DNA from 2 places in the Bacillus safensis genome. Region 2 is predicted to be linked to the other one. Evidence: a T-box and tRNA genes for the amino acid it is inferred to sense, from the RefSeq annotation. Region 2 holds a T-box; the other holds one or more tRNA genes.

Region 1 (3,390 bases), 1.8 Mb from region 2:
TCAATGAAGGACAATATCTCTCTACCTTGTTCATCAACCCCTAAAAACTTTGGAGCATAGGAGAAATTCTTTTTTTCTAAATGCTTTAGCAGCTTTCGTCGTATATTGATATTGTCTGACTTTACTTCTCGACGAACCGTATCTCCCGAACGATATACGTTTGAGACATTTCCACCTGTCAATAACTCTTCATGAGCATTTTGTTTTTTCATAAATTCTCCCCTCAAACTGGGTCACCATGTTGATGTCAGTTAAAGATGTGTATGTACCCACAAATATTCATTTAGTTACTCAAAGGTAGTACAACAGTTTTATGTGAATGTGCTGCTCCATTTTGTTTCCTTACATGGTTAAATGTATCTTATCAAATGTTGCAAATCATCTAAAGATTATTCTGCTAAAAGAAGTACATACTCATTATGTTCTAATAGGTTCCTATTTTTTATCTAAATAACTCATTTAAACCACAAAAAAACGTTTTACCACGAGGGTGAAACGTTAGGTTCATGGAAAAACCAATCATGAAACTTTTAACAGATACCGGTGGCCGGGGTCGAACCAGATGATAAATTATTCCAAAAAGGCAAGGTATACCCTCTTATAGTAAAGCACCCGTTAATGAATGAAGAATTAAAGCTCTTCCTGATATATTTCTGATTTTATCGGCTTTAAACTCAAAGGTATTTTAAACTCATGAATACTTTCAATATGATAAAAAAAATGATCGATATCGTCATAATCCATTGACCATTCTTCTACCACCTTTAACTTTTTTAACTCGCTTGTTGGTTTAAATAAAAATTCACAGTGTAGTTGTTCCATGTGAGAATAATCATCTTCTTCATAAACTGTAAACTGACGTACAAAGTCAAAATGAAATACTTCCTCTCCTGTAAAATCATAGACACCACACTGAAATAAAATTTCTTTATCTTCTTCGCCCTCAACTGTCTCCTTTGAAAAAGCCTTAAATGTTTCCCAAACCTTTTTTATATCATCGGTATCTTCACCAATGCTATCTTTAAGATAACTTTCAGCATTTTTAACCGTAATCATTACAACACCTCTTATGTACAATTTATATCCAATCCTTCTTCAATTATCCTGCCTCTTTAGTTTAATCATAAGGTAACCATCAATAAAGTAAAAGTAATCTCCTTAATATGTTCCTCTGTCATATTGCTGTTAGAGAATTAAGAAACGCCTTAAAAATTTATTACTCACAGTCCTAAACAAATAATTCAATAGCTTCCCGAAATGATTCAACATAAGACTTAGTTTCCTTTTCTAAAATTGCCAATTCACCTTGGTCTAAAATATTTTTACGTCTTGCCATTTAGCTAGGTCCCCTTTCAGCAGTGAAACGATTTGAAGTAATTTTATCGTGTGAAAAATCAGCTAAAAAACAAATAAAAAACGCCCTCCTACAATTTGTAGAAAGACGTTTTAAACGTTGATATTCTTTAATTCTTCTGTGATTGACGATAATAAAGAATATCTAAAACTAGATACCGGTGGCCGGGGTCGAACCGGCACTCCGTGAGGAACACGATTTTGAGTCGTGCGCGTCTGCCAATTCCGCCACACCGGCATGATTATAAAAGAGCGCATCTTATATTAAAAAACAATGGTGCCGAGGGCCGGACTTGAACCGGCACGGTAGTCACCTACCGCAGGATTTTAAGTCCTGTGTGTCTGCCAATTCCACCACCCCGGCAGTCTTTTCAAAAAAGGCGACACCCGGATTTGAACCGGGGATAAAGGTTTTGCAGACCTCTGCCTTACCACTTGGCTATGCCGCCATTATTGGAGCGGAAGACGGGATTCGAACCCGCGACCCCCACCTTGGCAAGGTGGTGTTCTACCACTGAACTACTTCCGCACATCAACTGGGCTAGCTGGATTCGAACCAACGCATGACGGAGTCAAAGTCCGTTGCCTTACCGCTTGGCTATAGCCCAATAATAAAATGGGGCGATTGATGGGAATCGAACCCACGAGTGCCAGAGCCACAATCTGGTGCGTTAACCACTTCGCCACAACCGCCATAGATGTAATGAATTATAAAGTATAATTGGCAGGGGCAGTAGGAATCGAACCCACACCGGAGGTTTTGGAGACCTCTGTTCTACCGTTAAACTATGCCCCTATGAAAACAAAAAATGGTGGAGGGGGGCGGATTCGAACCGCCGAACCCGGAGGGAGCGGATTTACAGTCCGCCGCGTTTAGCCACTTCGCTACCCCTCCACTTTTGAAAAACAGTGCCGGCAAGAGGACTTGAACCCCCAACCTACTGATTACAAGTCAGTTGCTCTACCAATTGAGCTACACCGGCAAATAGTGGTGGCTCGGGACGGAATCGAACCGCCGACACACGGATTTTCAGTCCGTTGCTCTACCAACTGAGCTACCGAGCCAAGTATTCTTTTGAAAAATGGCGGTCCGGACGGGACTCGAACCCGCGACCTCCTGCGTGACAGGCAGGCATTCTAACCAACTGAACTACCGGACCATTTTGGTTGCGGGGGCAGGATTTGAACCTGCGACCTTCGGGTTATGAGCCCGACGAGCTACCGAACTGCTCCACCCCGCGACGATATAAAAGATATGGTGGAGGATGACGGGCTCGAACCGCCGACCCTCTGCTTGTAAGGCAGATGCTCTCCCAGCTGAGCTAATCCTCCGAATAAAAAATGCTGGTGTATATTCTATAAAAATGGTGACCCGTACGGGATTCGAACCCGTGTTACCGCCGTGAAAGGGCGGTGTCTTAACCGCTTGACCAACGGGCCCTTTATTATGTAAATTGTGGCGGAGAGCAAGGGATTCGAACCCTTGAGACGGGGTTACCGCCTACACGATTTCCAATCGTGCTCCTTCGGCCACTCGGACAGCTCTCCAAATTGGCTCCGCAGGTAGGATTCGAACCTACGACCGATCGGTTAACAGCCGATAGCTCTACCACTGAGCTACTGCGGAATGAAGAAAGCCTGGCGATGTCCTACTCTCACAGGGGGAAACCCCCAACTACCATCGGCGCTGAAGAGCTTAACTTCCGTGTTCGGTATGGGAACGGGTGTGACCTCTTCGCCATCATCACCAGACAATTTAGTGACAAAAGATATTATACTATGTATTGAAAATAAATCAAGAGATATTTTAAAAATATTCTCTCAAAACTAGATAACAATGTTCATGCTTCACATTAGAATATAGGTTAAGTCCTCGATCTATTAGTATCTGTCAGCTCCACGTGTCACCACGCTTCCACCTCAGACCTATCAACCTGATCATCTTTCAGGGATCTTACTTCCTTGCGGAATGGGAAATCTCATCTTGAGGGGGGCTTCATGCTTAGATGCTTTCAGCACTTATCCCGTCCGCACATA
Region 2 (3,390 bases):
AGCTTTACAAAGCCTTCTGCATATTCTTTCGGCAGTGTATCAGCTTTATAGGCATCGTTGATAAACACCATTAATTGTGAAATTCCTGTATTGAAACGCAAGCCTTCATAATGATCCGTTACCTTCATGACTGTTTCATGATAGCTGCGTTCTAATGCGCCGCCAGATTGCTCTGTCACTTTATCACTGAGTGAGCCATCTTCATTTGTAAAGAGACGCCATACACGATCAAGGAAACGACGAGCGCCATCAAGTCCTGTTTCAGACCAAGCAATTGACGCATCTAAAGGTCCCATGAACATTTCATAAAGTCGTAATGTATCCGCACCATGAGATTCTACGATATCATCCGGGTTGACCACATTTCCTTTTGATTTACTCATTTTTTCATTGTTTTCCCCAAGAATCATACCTTGATTGAACAATTTCATGAAAGGTTCTTTTGTTGGAACAACACCGATATCATACAAGAACTTATGCCAGAAGCGTGCATATAGAAGATGCAGTACAGCGTGTTCTGCTCCGCCGATATACACATCAACTGGAAGCCATTTCTTCAGCTTCTCAGGAGAGGCAAGCTCTTCTGTGTTATGAGGATCAATATAACGTAAGAAATACCAGCAGCTGCCTGCCCATTGCGGCATTGTATTCGTTTCGCGTCGGCCTTTCTTACCTGTAACAGGATCTACAACCTCAACCCAGTCTTTAATATTGGCTAATGGTGATTCACCTGTACCACTTGGCTTAATCTCTGTCGTCTTAGGCAAGATCAGTGGAAGCTCTTCTTCTGAAACAGCTGAAGATGTTCCGTCCTCCCAATGAATGATTGGAATCGGCTCACCCCAGTAGCGCTGACGGCTGAACAGCCAGTCTCTTAAACGATATGTGACTTTCTTTTCACCTTTTTGATGTTCTTCAAGCCATGCAATCGCTTTTTCAATCGCTTCTTCTTTTCCTAAGCCATTTAGGAAATCAGAGTTAATGTGCTTTCCATCACCTGTGTAGGCTTCTTTTTCAATGTCTCCGCCTTCTACAACTTCTTTAATTGGAAGATCAAAGGTTTTGGCGAATTCATAGTCACGTTCATCATGGGCAGGAACTGCCATAATGGCTCCAGTTCCATAAGTCGCCAGCACGTAATCGGCAATCCAGATCGGCATCTTTTCACCATTTAAAGGATTGATGGCATACGCTCCTGTGAAAATACCTGTCTTCGTTTTAGCAAGATCTGTCCGCTCTAAGTCACTCTTTGATTGAATCTCTTTGATATACGCTTTGACAGCTTCTTTTTGAGCATCTGATGTAATTTTTTCAACAAGGGCATGCTCTGGTGCAAGCACTGCATATGTTGCGCCAAATAGTGTATCAGGACGCGTTGTGAAAACCGTAAACTGTTCGTCATGTCCTTCTACTTCAAAATGAACGTGCGCACCTTCAGAGCGTCCGATCCAGTTACGCTGCATATCTTTGATGCTTTCAGGCCAATCAATGTCCTCTAAATCTTCTAACAGCCTGTCCGCATATGCTGTAATCTTTAGCATCCACTGCTTCATAGGACGTCTTTCAACAGGATGCCCTCCGCGTTCACTTTTTCCATCAATGACTTCTTCATTTGCAAGCACTGTGCCAAGCGCTGGGCACCAGTTCACTGGTACTTCATCGATATAGGCCAATCCTTTTTCGTACAATTTTAAGAAAATCCATTGTGTCCATTTGTAGTAATTCGGGTCTGTCGTGTTGATTTCTCGATCCCAATCATACGAGAACCCTAGTGATTGAATTTGGCGGCGGAAGTTGTTGATGTTCTCTTCTGTAAAAGCCGCCGGATCATTTCCTGTATCAAGTGCATACTGTTCTGCTGGGAGACCAAATGCGTCCCATCCCATTGGATGAAGAACATCATATCCCTGCATGCGTTTCATGCGTGATAAAATATCCGTTGCTGTATAGCCCTCAGGGTGCCCGACATGAAGCCCTGCTCCTGATGGATATGGAAACATATCAAGTGCATAAAACTTCGGTTTATCTTCCGAGTCAGATGTGGCGAATGTTTTATGTGTCAGCCAATAATCCTGCCACTTCTTTTCAATTTCCCGATGCTGAAAACTCAATGTGAAAACCTCCTTTAATATGTACGGCTTTATCTGCTTAGATGACCACTGCAAGAATTCAGATTTTTCTAAAATCAACAAAAAACCCTCATCCCTGGAAAGGGACGAGAGATTTTTTGGTTCCCGCGGTACCACCCTTGTTAGCGTAACATGCTGTTCGTACGCTCACTTAATATCTTTAACGCAGACATGCGACAGAAGCTTTAACGCAACTGCAACTCTGAGGCGAGTTCAGAAGCAGATTTGATTGACTTTCACCAGCCGTCAATTCTCTAAAGACAAATACTGCTTTCCTACTACTCCTCTTCACTGTTCTTATCGTAACCGTCATCTAAGTAGTATTTTATAGAATTATGATCATAAGTGCAAGCAGGTTTGTATACAATGGGAATGTACCCTAGACTAGGGTAAAGTGAGGATATTATTCGTGTGGAGATCGGTTATGACGGTTGGAGCCTGCATCCTGTGAACGTTCTTCTCTCACAAAATCGAAGCTTCGCAGAACTGCTTCTCCTCCGTAACCTGAAATAATGGATAAGATGATCAAGTGCAGACTAGATTCGGGATTTGAGGATAAGACAAGCAGTGTAGCGGCAATCATCCCAACGAGCCAATCTTCAATAAACCCTAAGTAAATAAACTTTTTTGTCATTCTGGGCTTCTCTAGCCTGCCTTTTTTCTTTACGTGACCGAGAATGCCCATGACCCCTCCAATGGCGCAAGCAATAATGACTTGTTGCAGCATTTTCATCACCTTCCTAAAGCCCTTAGAATAGTAAAGCGACTTCAGGCTGTCCAGCCCCCTGTAATGCCATTCTGCTGTTCCGTCATAATCCATGTAAAAGGTCTATTCTCTCTAACGAAGAAAAAAAGCTTGTTTCTTCCATTATATGTGAATGACCTAAAAACAATCTTGATGCATTGGAATCATTTTTACCTAATCCATATTAACTATTTTTGTCATTTTATGAATGATGAGTAATTGATTCCTTCTTTTTCTAATGAAAAGTCTCCTTACTTACTCTATTCTAATGGAGGACAAACTATGATGACAAATTTAACAAAGCGTTTGCAATCGTTGAAACAGAACATATGTTATGTTACGTTTAAAAGGATTCATTTGGTTGAAAAGACAACCATTTGATATGTCTTATAGCAGCAAAGGAGGGTAATATGGTCAGCTCGAACATTTTCGGCTTGCAAAAACAGCTTGAACTCATCAAAAAAGCGCTGGATCATGCGCGGATCGGTGTTGTCATTACAGACCCTTCCTTAGAGG

Evidence for each region. A T-box is a leader RNA that pairs with one kind of tRNA and senses whether it is charged. The one in region 2 lies ahead of leuS (leucine--tRNA ligase), so its partner is inferred to be a tRNA-Leu.
Region 1: it encodes a tRNA-Leu, which carries the amino acid that the T-box ahead of leuS (leucine--tRNA ligase) is inferred to sense. The anticodon was not compared.

Annotation. Positions count from the first base shown of each region.
Region 1 covers NZ_CP154909.1:841,200-844,589, reverse strand. Annotated here, with positions in the region: gene AAYR28_RS04265 (phosphotransferase) at 1-212, opposite strand, end outside; gene AAYR28_RS04260 (hypothetical protein) at 631-1,056, opposite strand; tRNA gene AAYR28_RS04255 (tRNA-Leu) at 1,510-1,591, opposite strand; tRNA gene AAYR28_RS04250 (tRNA-Leu) at 1,629-1,717, opposite strand; tRNA gene AAYR28_RS04245 (tRNA-Cys) at 1,732-1,802, opposite strand; tRNA gene AAYR28_RS04240 (tRNA-Gly) at 1,808-1,882, opposite strand; tRNA gene AAYR28_RS04235 (tRNA-Gln) at 1,890-1,961, opposite strand; tRNA gene AAYR28_RS04230 (tRNA-His) at 1,971-2,046, opposite strand; tRNA gene AAYR28_RS04225 (tRNA-Trp) at 2,076-2,149, opposite strand; tRNA gene AAYR28_RS04220 (tRNA-Tyr) at 2,164-2,248, opposite strand; tRNA gene AAYR28_RS04215 (tRNA-Thr) at 2,264-2,336, opposite strand; tRNA gene AAYR28_RS04210 (tRNA-Phe) at 2,343-2,418, opposite strand; tRNA gene AAYR28_RS04205 (tRNA-Asp) at 2,437-2,513, opposite strand; tRNA gene AAYR28_RS04200 (tRNA-Met) at 2,518-2,594, opposite strand; tRNA gene AAYR28_RS04195 (tRNA-Val) at 2,610-2,685, opposite strand; tRNA gene AAYR28_RS04190 (tRNA-Glu) at 2,719-2,793, opposite strand; tRNA gene AAYR28_RS04185 (tRNA-Ser) at 2,811-2,901, opposite strand; tRNA gene AAYR28_RS04180 (tRNA-Asn) at 2,906-2,980, opposite strand; rRNA gene rrf (5S ribosomal RNA) at 2,990-3,105, opposite strand; rRNA gene AAYR28_RS04170 (23S ribosomal RNA) at 3,215-3,390, opposite strand, start outside.
Region 2 covers NZ_CP154909.1:2,675,885-2,679,274, forward strand. Annotated here, with positions in the region: gene leuS (leucine--tRNA ligase) at 1-2,111, opposite strand, end outside; T-box leader at 2,209-2,430, opposite strand; gene AAYR28_RS13695 (DUF4257 domain-containing protein) at 2,533-2,862, opposite strand; gene AAYR28_RS13700 (PAS domain-containing protein) at 3,285-3,390, shown strand, end outside.